DNA from 4 places in the Methylophilus sp. YYY-1 genome. Region 1 is predicted to be linked to each of the others. Evidence: predicted binding sites of a transcription regulator. Region 1 holds the regulator's gene; each other region holds the start of a gene.
The links. Region 1 encodes sigma-54, which starts transcription at its own class of promoters, with help from an activator protein. Its sites were predicted from a motif close to TGGCACNNTTCCTGCT; they were not measured.

Region 1 (3,131 bases):
CATTAATAAATTGCGCCAGTTGCAGGACCTGGGCCATCAGATTTTATTCCTGATCGGTGACTTTACCGGCATGATTGGTGACCCGACTGGCAAAAGCGCCACCCGTCCACCCTTAACCGTGGAGCAGGTCAAGGCCAACGCCGATACCTATGCTGCACAAGTCTTCAAAATTCTGGATCCCACCAAAACCGAGATTGTCTTTAACTCCAACTGGTTAAGTGAACTTGGCGCGGCGGGGATGATTAAACTGGCTGCCAGCCATACCGTGGCCCGCATGCTGGAGCGCGATGACTTCTCCAAACGCTTCAAGGGTAATCAACCGATTGCGATTCACGAGTTTCTGTACCCGTTACTGCAAGGATATGATTCGGTCGCCCTGCAAGCGGATCTTGAGCTCGGTGGTACCGACCAGAAGTTTAACCTGCTCATGGGGCGTGAGTTGCAAAAGCAGGCCGGCCAGTCGCAGCAATGTGTGCTGATGATGCCGTTGCTGGAAGGGTTGGATGGCGTCAATAAAATGTCTAAATCACTCGGTAACTACATTGGCATTAGCGAGGCGCCAGAGACTATTTTTGCCAAGATCATGTCGATTTCAGATGAACTGATGTGGCGCTATATTGATTTGCTGTCTTTTGCGACGCTGGAAACCATTGCCGAATGGAAGGCGCAAGTCGCCAGCGGTGAAAATCCCCGCAATATCAAGGTCGGCTTTGCCCAAGAAATTGTGGCGCGTTTCCATGGTCAAGCCGCGGCTGAAAAAGCCTTGCAGGACTTCCAGACCCGTGCCAAAGGCGGCATCCCGGATGACGTGCCCGAAGTTGAAGTGACCATTGAAGGCGAGAGCATCGGCATTAGCCAATTGTTGAAACAGGCGGGCCTGGTCGAAAGCACCAGTGAAGCCATGCGCGCAGTGCAGCAAGGCGGCGTCAAGCTCGACAGCGTCAAGGTGGATGATAAGAATCTGCCTTTGACAAAAGGTGTGACAGTGATCGCACAGGTGGGTAAACGTAAATTTGCCAAGATCACAATCAGGTGATTTGAGCTGAGAAACAAAAAAGGCCGCATCTGCGGCCTTTTTTGTTTAGAGCGTTTTGCGCAAGTTCGCGGGAGGAATATTCAGGGACTCGCGATATTTGGCTATGGTACGGCGGGCAACGACGATACCTTGTTGTGCCAGTGTGTCGGTGATCTGGTTGTCCGACAAAGGCTTTTTCGGGTTTTCTTCGGCCACCATTTGCTTGATCAAGGCGCGGATAGCGGTGGCAGAGCAGGAGCCGCCTGCATCTGTGGCCACCGAGCTGCCAAAGAAGTATTTGAGTTCATAGACGCCACGCGGTGTGAGCATATACTTATGTGTGGTGACGCGGGAAACTGTGCTTTCATGCAAGTCGAGTTCTTCGGCGATTTCACGAAGCACCAGTGGCCGCATGGCAATTTCACCATGTTCAAAGAAGTTGCGCTGGCGATCTACAATGGCTTGTGACACGCGCAAAATGGTCGAGAAGCGCTGCTGGATATTTTTAATCATCCACTTGGCTTCCTGCATCTGGCTTTGCAGGTATTGGCCTGAACTCTCGCGGTTGCGCTTGAGGATGTCCGCATACATCTGGTTGATGCGCAGTTTGGGGATCACGCCATCATTTAAAGAGGCGACCCAAATGCCCTTGATTTTTTTAACCACCACATCGTGCTGGATAAAGTGATCGTGACTAAAGCTGGAAAACTCGCTGCCGGGTCTGGGGTTTTGCTGGCGGATCAGGTGCTGCGCCGCCTTGAGTACCGCTTCATCGCAACCAAGCACCTTGCGCAGTTTGACAAAGTCTTTGTTGGCAAGCAGCGCCAGGTGGTCTTTGGCAATGGCAATGGCGGTTTGCAAGTGTGGCGTTTCTTGCGGCAAACGCGTCAGTTGCAAGAGCAGGCACTCGCGTAAATCGCGCGCACCTACGCCTACAGGGTCCAGATTCTGGATCAGCTTGAGGGCGGTTTCCAGTTCCAGCAGCTCGACCTCAAGTTCGAGTGGCAAGTGCTCCACAATCTCCTGCAGATCTTGCTCCAGATAGCCATCATCAGTGATGCTATCCAGTAGCAGTTTGACCAGGCTCATGTCACGTTGCGATAAATGTGCCAGTTGTATCTGATCAATCAGATGCTCGCGCAAACTGATGCTGGTGGTTTCCTGTCTGGAAAAGTCACTGTCTTCGTCTTCCTGATGATTGCGTCCGGCTTCGTCCCAGTTGCTGGTGCTGCCAAACTCTTCATAATCATCTTCAAACTCTGGCGGCGTGAATTCCTCGTTTAAATTGGGCAGGTCGCTCTCGCTCCCGCCCAGCTCATCGTGCAAGTCTTCACGCAGACTTTCTGCCGGTGCGGTGATCTCTTGCTGCGTTGCCATGTCAAACGAGCTGGCATCTGTCGGCTCAGCTTCTACAGTGGGGGGAGGCGGTGTGTTATCTTCAAACTCGCCTTCTTCACCGTCTGACATTTCCAGTAACGGGTTTTCCTGCAGGATGGTTTCCAGTTCCTGGTTCAGTTCCAGCGTGGAAAGTTGCAGCAAACGGATCGATTGCTGCAGCTGCGGCGTCAGCGCCAGATTTTGCGAAATACGTAATTGCAGGTTCTGTTTCATGACGGATTACAGCCTAAAATTCTTGCCCAGATACACTTCACGCACACCTTCATTCTGAATGATTTCATCGGGCGTGCCTGCTGCAAACACAGCGCCTTCATTGACAATATAAGCGCGGTCACAGATATCCAGCGTTTCGCGCACATTGTGGTCGGTGATTAAAATACCAATATTCTGACTGCTCAGGTAGCGGATGATTTTCTGGATTTCGATCACCGCAATCGGATCAATCCCGGCGAACGGTTCATCCAGCAAAATAAATTTAGGGTCAGTGGCCAGGCAGCGCGCAATTTCAACGCGTCGACGTTCGCCACCAGACAAGCTGACGGCCTGACTGTTGCGGATGTGCTGGATATGCAATTGATCCAGCAAGGATTCAAGCCTCGCCTCACGTTGCTCTTCCGTATAGGGACGGGTTTCAAGAATGGCGAGGATGTTGTCGGTTACGCTGAGCTTGCGGAAAATGGATGCTTCTTGGGGCAGATAAGCCAAGCCCATGCGCGCG
Region 2 (3,131 bases), on a different contig from region 1:
GGAAATACCGCCGAGAATTGCCATCACCACAATGACGATGACCAACTCCACCAAGGTGAAGCCTGAAATAGCAGATTTGGGTTGGTTAAATTTTCGGCGCATAACGAACCCTGTATCCAGTCAGCCGGATGGTAGTGTCTGCGGGACCTGTCACCGTAATCACAATCTGTAACACCGCATCTGCTGGCAGCGCTGCAAAAGCACCACTCCCGCCCGCCTGAGTAATTGCAACGGATGCCGCGTAAGGGTTTAAGCCCGGTAAGGCAGTCGCATTGCCAATGCGGCAAATGCCGGCACATCCACCACCAGGCATGGAAAATCCACCATAATCGGCCACATTATCAAATGGATCGGTGGCACTGTAACGGCTCTCCGTAGAGGGTGTAGGGCCATTTAAGGTCGCATTTTGTGGATTGGTACAATCGCCATAACTTGTCGCCGTAGACGCATTCGGGTCATCGGGATCACAATAAGTAAAAGGCATTTGCTGGACTTCTTGCATCAGCGACTCAGCAATGGCGATTGCTTGCTTGCGCGCCAGTGGATCTGCTGAATGACGTCCCATAAATGAGAGCGCACCGATAACACCGGCGATGGCGGTGGTGACAATCACCATAAACACCACCATCTCCACCAATGAAAAACCTGCTTGCAAGCGCATGCACAATTTGCCTGGTTGTCTGTAAGAGTGATGTTTGTTGTGATGCATTGTTATTATCCAGCCTGTAACTGGTGGACTGCTCAGTGTACGTATCCGGTGTCCGCCTCAACAGTCACAGTCACAGATTGCGCATTATTTTTCTTGTTGGTCGCTTTATAGTTAACCGTCGTAGAATTAGGCACCACCCGCCCGAGTGCGTCAAAGCCCACGCTTACATTGTCTGAGGTGATATCCACATTCTTGCTGCTCGTGAACACGTATGCCGCAGCTGTTTCAGGATTAATTACCACCTGATTGCACGCGGTATCGAAACATAAGCTAACCGTATCTGGCACCGCATTATTATGAATCACATATACATTGCGACGTTGAGCAATTGCCGTTTTTTGCGCATAGCGTAATGTAGATGAAAGTAAACCCGCGTCACCGCGGGTTTCGAAGATGTCACTATTGACAAATCTGGGTGCAGCTACCGCCGCCAGTATTCCCATAATTGAAATCACAACCACTAGCTCGACAATAGTAAATCCCTTCATTCCAAAGTCTAGTCTTGTTAACACGCATTACCTAAAGTCGCCAAACCAGTAGATGGGTTGTAAGTGATTGTACAAGTGCCTTTTGTATAAGTAGCATTATCGGCACCAGTTCCCGCATTAAATGTAAAACCTGCTCGATCCTGAATAGCAGCATCAATACCAGCTGCAGTAGAAATTGGCCACCCTGTGGTATCACTTACTGTGACGTCAGAACTATCCATCTTTACGGTTGTACCCGTGGCACCACCTGCCATCCAAGCGGCCTTTGCCAAACTTGCCGCTGATGAGAGCGCTCCAGCCAATCCTTGCGCTGCTGCCTTTTGAGCATTTGCTTGAACATTGATAAATCTTGGCAATGCTGTTGCTGCCAAAATACCAAGAACCGCGATCACAACCACCAATTCAACTAATGTAAAACCAGCTTGTTTTTTCATCACTCAAACTCCTAATCAAAATGCCCTGCCGTTCTTATCACAGTGGCAGGTTAACACTGCGTTAAATTGTCATTAGCAAATACTATGCCAGACAATTTTGGTCCATTCTCTTGAAAACTGCAAAGAAGCTCAAATTACCCACCTTTGAGCATTACTGAACTCATATCCCAAATAGGTAAAAATACCCCCAATGCAAGTATCAGAACAAGCACACCCAGAAATACAATTAAAATAGGTTCAATCTGCGCACCCAGAGTTTTCACATCGTACTCAACATCTGCCTGATACATATCTGCAACTTCTTGCATAAGCGTATCTAATGAACCAGACTCCTCACCCACCGCAATCATTTGTAAGACAAGCGAATTAAAGACTCCAGTTTGCGTGGCTGTTCTGAGGATGGTTTCACCGCGCTCAATGCCCGCAGACATGCTTAAAATTTTTGCTGAAATATAGTCATTTTCGACCGTTTGTGACACCAGCCTTAACGCTGACAGAATGGGCAAACCACTGCGTGTAGACAACGCAAAGCTACGCGCAAAACGGGCCATGGTGCCTTTAAAAATAATTTTACCGGCAATCGGGATACGCATTTTGATACGGTCCCAGTTTGACCGGCCACTTGCCGTTTTAAGATAAGTTTTAAATGACCAGCCTGCCGCGGCAATCATGCCAATCAGCACAAACCAGTAATTGCGCATGAAGTTTGAAAATGCAATCAGCATTTTGGTAATCAATGGCAAATCGGCATGCATGCTAGCAAACACTTTTTCAAACTGCGGGATCACCATAACGTTAATCACCACAATCGCAATTGCCATGGCAGTGAGTACAAACATAGGATATTGCAAAGCCGATTTGATTTGCCCACGCATAAAGCGGTCAAACTCGATATGCTCAGACAGGCGCAAAAAAATATTATCCAAATTACCCGTCGTTTCGCCAACCCGGATCATACTGATATAAAAACTATCGAAGACTTTTGGATGCTCAGTCATCGCCACTGACAATTCACGGCCTGAGTCCAGGCCCACACGCAGTTGCCCCACCACTTGTGCCAGCTTGGGGTTACCTACTGAGCTTTGAATACCTGAGAGGGCGCGCATAATCGGAATACCGGCTTTAAGCAGCGTATACATCTGCTTGCTGAAAATCATCACCTCAAGACTGGTGATTTTTTCTTCAAACAGGTTAATCGCAACAGCACTCGTTTTCTTGGGCTTAATCTCAACTGGCGTAATTCGGGTACCACTTAACGCGGCGCCCAAGGCATCGGCATCGGCGGCTTCTTGTACCCCAGTCACCACCATGCCATCTTCGGTACGCCCTTTGTATTCAAATAATGGCATAGGCGTTATTCTTCAAACTGGTTATCGACACGCATGATTTCTTCCAGCGTGGTTTTACCTTCAAGCGCCAGTTGTAGCGATTGGTCGCGCAGGGTTTTGCCTTTCAGGCGTTCACGAGCCTTTTTGATAAAGACATTCGTATCCGGCATGT
Region 3 (3,131 bases), on a different contig from region 1:
CCGAGGATGGAGGGCTGGTTGCGTTTCCAGATATTGACGATGGTCTGCTCGATATTGTCCATGCCACCAAGGATGGTGGTGACCTCGCTCATGGCCGTGGTTTGCATGGGGATCATTTCGCGGAAATGCCGCACAAACAATACCAGCCCGAATGAAGTACAGCCCTGCGAACCATGCAGGGTAGGCAGGCAGTGCTGCAAGCCCATAAAGGCCAGCGCCGCCCCGATGGGTGCGCTCATCTTGAGCGGGTTGACGCTACAGGCTTTACCGGGGTTGAGTACTTGTGCCATGGTCTTGCTCCCTTCAGGCCGCGATGTCGCCGCTGGTCAGTGGCGGCTCATCGCTGCTGACCGCCGTTTCCCACGGCGCTGGTTGCCGCACCTGTTGCCACACCGGGTGATACAGCGATTGCGTGATGTTTTTGACCAGTTCCACCATGCCCACATAGCCCGCATACGCATGGTGACGTTCCTGGTTAATATCCAGCCACGGCATTTTGGCCTTGAGCGCCACAAACTGGCTGCGCCCACCCGAGAGCATGATGTCGGCCTTTGCTTCCTTGAGCATGGCATACATATCGCGTGGCCGCATGTCGTCTATCATGTGGGCATCCTCGCCCATGATTTCCTTGATCTTTTCCTTGTCTTCCTCGGTGGATTTTTTGACGCTGGTGCCCACCACCTCCATGCCTGCTTCCTGTAAGGCTGACACCACAGACCAGGATTTGACCCCGCCGGTAATCAGCAACACACGCTTGCCACTCAGGCGTAATTTGTAATCTGCAATCGCCGCCCAGGCGCGGGCTTCCTCGCGTGCAATAAGCGCTTCGGTACGCGTCATCAACTCGGCATCCGCCCCTTGCTGTATCAGCAGGCGGGCAATCTGGCGCAAGCTGTCGCTCATGTCGCCAATGCCGTAAAACGAACCTTCAAAAAACGGAATGCCATAACGCTCTTCCATCTTGCGCGCCACATTAATCATGGCCTTGGAACACACCATCATTGCCGCCTTGGCGCGGTGTGATTGCGCAACCTCGTGATATTTTGCATCGCCAGAGATACAAGCCAGCACGCGGATACCCAACTCATCCAGCAGTGGTTTGACCTGCCATAACTCCCCGGCCAGGTTATATTCGCCAATAATATTAATGTCGTACGGCGTGGTGTAATCAGGCTCCTGCGTGCCAATCACATGCGCCAGCAATGCTTCACCCGCCAGCTTGTTGCCCAGGTTTTTCGGCCCGGCAAAGCCAGGCGAATTCACCGGGATCACCGGCTTGCCAAATTTTTCACTGGCTTTCTTGCACACCGCTTCGATGTCATCCCCGGTCAGTGCAGGCACGCAGGTCTGGTAAACAAACACCGCAGGCGGGTCATATTTGCTGATAATTTCCCTGATGGCCTTGAACAGGCGCTTCTCGCCACCATAAATCACATCCAGTTCGTTCATGTCGGTGGTAAAGCCAGTTCTATAGAGACTGGAACCAGAGGATTTGGCGCCACGGTTATCCCAGGAGTTACCTTCACAGGCAATCGGCCCATGTACCAGATGCGCGACATCGGTAATCGGCTGCAAGGCGATTTTGGCACCATCAAAAGCGCAGCCACCGGCGGCGGCACCAGGCGTCAATTGCTTGGTACAACCTTTCTTGCGTGCTTTTTCATCCTTGGCCTGATTTTTATCGCAGCCGGGTTCATTAAACACGTCCTGAATTTTTTCGTTCAAACTTGCCATGACAAGACACCTTTGGAGTTCTTGTTGTGGTTATTGCAAGGAATGTGCCACGCTGTTTATGTGTTTTAACTGTATGAATTTAAAGAACATTATTTTAAGTTATTGAATGTCGGAAAGCAGACAAATGCGACAATCGGTGTGGGGATAGATGGCATGTTGTAGGGTGGGCAGGGATGCCCACGCGGGTGATTGTTTGTTACGTACTCTTTCGCCTGTAGGCGAGTTACTTTCTGTTGCTTGCCCCACAGAAAGTAACCAAAGAAGAGGGCACCCAGCCATCACGGCCTGACGGCTCCCTTGCGTTGCTCAACAAAGTAAGCGGTCACGAAACTCGCCCTGACAAGCCACACACTTCGTGGCTTGTTGCGGAGCTCAGACAGTCGCTCCCTTCTTCCTTACTTTGTCTCCGCTACTCAGCGTGATGGGATGGGATTTATCTCGCCAAAGTCACACTGTTGAAGTTTGAACCGTTCAAAAAAATAATTCTTTTATTCAATCCGCCAACAGTAGCAGTCGCATGGTGTTCAGGGGTCCCCATCTGCCGCGCCGAGTAGCGCAGACAAAATAAGATGAAGCGAGCGGCTGTTCGAATCCCGCGGTGGCCTGCGATTTGTGCAGGCCGCTAGGATGAGTTCTGCGAGCGCTTATTTTGGCGAGCAACGCAGGAAACAAGCGGAAGCTGGGGTGCACTTTCTTTTGGTTACTTTATCTTTGTGCAAGCAAAGAAAAGTAGCTCGCCTACAGGCGAAAAAGAACATCACAAACAACCAGTTATCCATGTTGGCATCGACAACCCATAAAAAATAGCAAAATGACCTTCTTAAATATCATCAAGCTTTAAAAGCAAAAGACCTTAATCCATCTCTCTGGCATGGTTCAAACTATATTTCGGTAAAGCAATCGTCAACGCTTCACTGCCTATCTTCACCTGGCACGCCAGTCTGGATTGCGGCGTTAATCCCCAGGCTTTATCCAACTGGTCTTCTTCCTCATCAGTGGCAGCCGTCAGGCTGGCATTGCCCTGCTGGATAATCACATGACAGGTGCTACAGGCACACACGCCGTCGCAGGCGTGTTCCAGGGCAATGCCCGCGTGTAGCAGAGTGTCGCACAGCACTTTGCCGGGTTTGGCTTCAATCTGCATACCTTGCGGACAAAGCTCGGGGTGGGGGAGGATGGTGAGTTGGGTCATACGGTCAGGCTTTCCAGATGCTGGCCTGTGAGTGCCTGCTGTATGCTTTGGTCCATGCGGCGTGCGGCAAAGCTGGCGGAGGCGTTGTTGAGGGCTTCGGTGGCATGGCGCAGGTCTTCGAGCTTGTTGCTGTCACCCATGATCAGGGTTTCCGCCAGCGCGTAAATATGTTGCCAGATATGGTCCCATTCGGCTTTGCTGAGCA
Region 4 (3,131 bases), on a different contig from region 1:
TTGCTGGCGGCAGCACTGGTCAAACAGTACCCTGCATTCAAATTCGACCCCTATCCGGGCAGGGCCAGCGGCTATATTGTTGACACGATGCAAACCGTGCTGCATTTTTTTCTCAACACTGACAATTTTGAAGACTGCCTGATTGGCACCGTCAACCAGGGTGAAGATGCCGACACTACCGGCGCCATTGTTGGCATGCTGGCGGGTGCCCGCTATGGCAGTCAGGCCATCCCCGAACGCTGGCTGCAGGCTCTGCCGCTGGCCATCCGCCAGGAAATCGAACAACAAGTCCCCGCACTCTTGCAAGGAGGTCTAGATGAGCACCATATTGTTTTATGAAAAACCCGGTTGCAGCAACAACAGTCGGCAAAAAGCCCAACTGGCTGCGGCCGGACACATGGTGATTGCCAAAAATCTGCTCACCGAGCCTTGGACACGTGAGCGCCTGCTGCAATTCTTTGGCTCATTGCCGGTGCACGCCTGGTTTAATCCGGCCGCCCCCAAAATCAGGGATGGCGAGATAGATCCGGCCACCCTGGATGCCGACACCGCATTGGCCATGCTGCGCGCCGAACCACTGCTGATCCGGCGGCCACTCATCGAGGTTGACGGTCAGCGCATGACTGGCTTTGACGCCAGTACTCTATCTGTTTGGTTGGGACAGCCCATCTTGGTCAACACTGCGTCGCAGAGTTGCCTGCGGCACCATCCCTCTTAGCGTTGATGACTGCACTAAAACAGCATCAACATATTTCTAAAGTGATAGGCCTTAATCCCCAGACACCGACGGGATTTTATGGATGCTCAAATCCGCGCCATCAAACTCTGACTCGGCATCCAGGCGGATACCTACTATTTTCTTTAATGCGCCGTAAACGATGGTTCCGCCCACTAGCGCGATCACTACACCCAATCCAGTACCTGCCAACTGGCTCATCAGGCTGACACCGCCCATGCCACCAAGACTGGTCGCACCGAAGATACCTGCCGCGATACCGCCCCAGGCACCACACAAGCCGTGCAACGGCCAGACACCAAGCACATCATCGATTTTGAAGCGTGTTTGCGTGAGGGTGAATGCCCAGACAAACAAGGTGCCAGCGACTGCGCCAGTGACCAGTGCGCCGAGTGGGTGCATGACATCAGAACCGGCACAGACGGCCACCAGACCAGCCAGCGGGCCATTATGCACAAAGCCCGGGTCATTTTTACCAAGCAGCAATGCGGCCAGCGTGCCGCCCACCAGCGCCATCAGTGAATTGACCGCTACCAGGCCGGAAATGCCTTGTATGGATTGGGCGGACATGACGTTAAAACCGAACCAGCCTACAGTGAGTATCCATGCACCCAAGGCGAGGAATGGAATATTGGAAGGTGGATAGGCATGCAAACGGCCATCTTTGGTATAGCGACCATTACGTGCGCCCAGCAGTATCACCGCAGGCAAGGCAATCCAGCCGCCCATGGCATGCACGACCACCGAACCGGCAAAATCATGGAAGTTGGCGCCAAAACTGGCCTTGAGCCAATCCTGAAACCCAAAATGAGCGTTCCAGGCAATGCCTTCAAAAAACGGATAAACAAAGCCAACCAGCAAAAATGTTGCTGCCAGTTGCGGGTTGAATTTGGCGCGCTCAGCAATGCCGCCAGAAATAATGGCAGGAATCGCAGCGGCAAAGGTGAGCAAGAAGAAGAACTTGACCAGACCGTAACCGTTTTGCACGGTCAGTGTTCCGGCACCATTGAAAAAGTGGATGCCGTAAGCAATGCCATAGCCAATAAAAAAATAGGCAATGGTAGACACACAAAAATCCACCATAATTTTAACCAGGGCATTCACCTGATTTTTTTGACGTACTGTGCCGACCTCCAAAAAGGCAAAACCGGCATGCATTGCCAAGACCATGATGGCCCCCAGCAATACAAACAGGACGTCATTAGCTGTCACTAATGATTCCATTTCGCTCTCCGAATTCAATAATTATTGATTGGCGTTTTGTTTGAAAGACACGCCTTTTTAAAATGCGCAGGTTTCAAGCAAATATCAGGCCATTTTTAAGTGATTGATTTTAAAAGGAGTGGAGTTTGGGCACCGGCAAAAACGCCCCAAAATAACTCAATCAAAAGTGCATTGCACATTATTGGTGCAAATTAGGGCATATTTAAACAAAAGTACTTAAAGATGCTCAAATGCTGATGAATGAGGCATGCCATGCGAACTCATCGAGAGTTTGCGTCAACAAAACACGGATAAAGCGGTGGATAACCGTATCGTCGTATGCCAATACGGAGGAGGGACAGACTTATATGATCTCGACCGGTTGCAATTGCTTGAGCATTTCGACCGCATCAGGATGCGCAGACCAGAAATAGTAAAATTCACGCACCGCGTTTAAAAATAGGTGACGGGTATTTTTGAGATTAAATAGCGGCAGGGTTGCGTCAGCGGTGATGCGGTAGGCGTTTTTTTCTGTGAGTGGTGCTTCACGCAAGCGCAACAACATGAGCTTTGCCATGCGCGTACGCAGTTCAATATCCATCTCCTGCTTGTGCTCCATGGATTTGAGCGCTTTGACGTAGCCGTTAAGCGGCCATAATTCTGCTGTTTCAAACTTCTCGGACTGCAACGCCGGCCAAACGGACTGCAAATCAATCACCGCCGGCTGCCAACCAATAGGATGTAATTCAAAGCCGACAGTATCGGCATATTGCATGACGGCTTTCACATCGCCGCGCCAAAAAGGATAAAACTCGCGGATAATGGTCAGGATTTCTGGCCAGCGCTGGGCTTCTTTGTCGGCCAGACAATCGTCCACCGCTTGCCGGTAGACCGTGCTGCTGCACTCTTGGTCTTTTAATAGCGGCGTTAACTCAGCCAGCACCGCGTCGCGCTGTGCCATGATGGCAGCATCAGCGCCCTTGCTGTGCAATAAATTATAATAAGCTTGAATCGCATCTGCTTCGCGGCTTGAATTCATCGTTAACAACACTAAATAAGAATGAAATGAATATGAAACGGATTATTGGTCATCATACACTGAAAAAGATAATCGTCTTAAAGGAGAACAACGATGGCTGAATGGGCCTTATTAGCCATTTTGATGGCGGGCGCATGGTATTGGATGGATACG

Region 2: a site for sigma-54 is predicted at 1,706-1,721, ahead of GOC95_RS06215 (type II secretion system protein). Genes of this name have one in related genera too.
Region 3: a site for sigma-54 is predicted at 1,769-1,784, ahead of nifE (nitrogenase iron-molybdenum cofactor biosynthesis protein NifE). Genes of this name have one in related genera too.
Region 4: a site for sigma-54 is predicted at 2,037-2,052, ahead of GOC95_RS11030 (ammonium transporter). Genes of this name have one in related genera too.

The regions. Positions count from the first base shown of each region.
Region 1 is NZ_WOVG01000002.1:86,589-89,719, forward strand. It holds gene tyrS (tyrosine--tRNA ligase) at 1-1,036, shown strand, start outside; gene GOC95_RS07015 (RNA polymerase factor sigma-54) at 1,082-2,626, opposite strand; gene lptB (LPS export ABC transporter ATP-binding protein) at 2,633-3,131, opposite strand, start outside.
Region 2 is NZ_WOVG01000001.1:1,279,699-1,282,829, forward strand. It holds gene GOC95_RS06200 (prepilin-type N-terminal cleavage/methylation domain-containing protein) at 1-102, opposite strand, end outside; gene GOC95_RS06205 (type II secretion system protein) at 86-661, opposite strand; gene GOC95_RS06210 (GspH/FimT family pseudopilin) at 742-1,197, opposite strand; gene GOC95_RS06215 (type II secretion system protein) at 1,215-1,631, opposite strand; gene GOC95_RS06220 (type II secretion system F family protein) at 1,766-2,980, opposite strand; gene GOC95_RS06225 (GspE/PulE family protein) at 2,986-3,131, opposite strand, start outside.
Region 3 is NZ_WOVG01000003.1:378,855-381,985, reverse strand. It holds gene nifN (nitrogenase iron-molybdenum cofactor biosynthesis protein NifN) at 1-290, opposite strand, end outside; gene nifE (nitrogenase iron-molybdenum cofactor biosynthesis protein NifE) at 304-1,734, opposite strand; gene fdx (ISC system 2Fe-2S type ferredoxin) at 2,588-2,926, opposite strand; gene hscA (Fe-S protein assembly chaperone HscA) at 2,923-3,131, opposite strand, start outside.
Region 4 is NZ_WOVG01000003.1:406,632-409,762, forward strand. It holds gene draG (ADP-ribosyl-[dinitrogen reductase] hydrolase) at 1-339, shown strand, start outside; gene GOC95_RS11025 (ArsC/Spx/MgsR family protein) at 317-718, shown strand; gene GOC95_RS11030 (ammonium transporter) at 770-1,960, opposite strand; gene GOC95_RS11035 (hypothetical protein) at 2,304-2,900, opposite strand; gene GOC95_RS11040 (DUF3301 domain-containing protein) at 3,072-3,131, shown strand, end outside.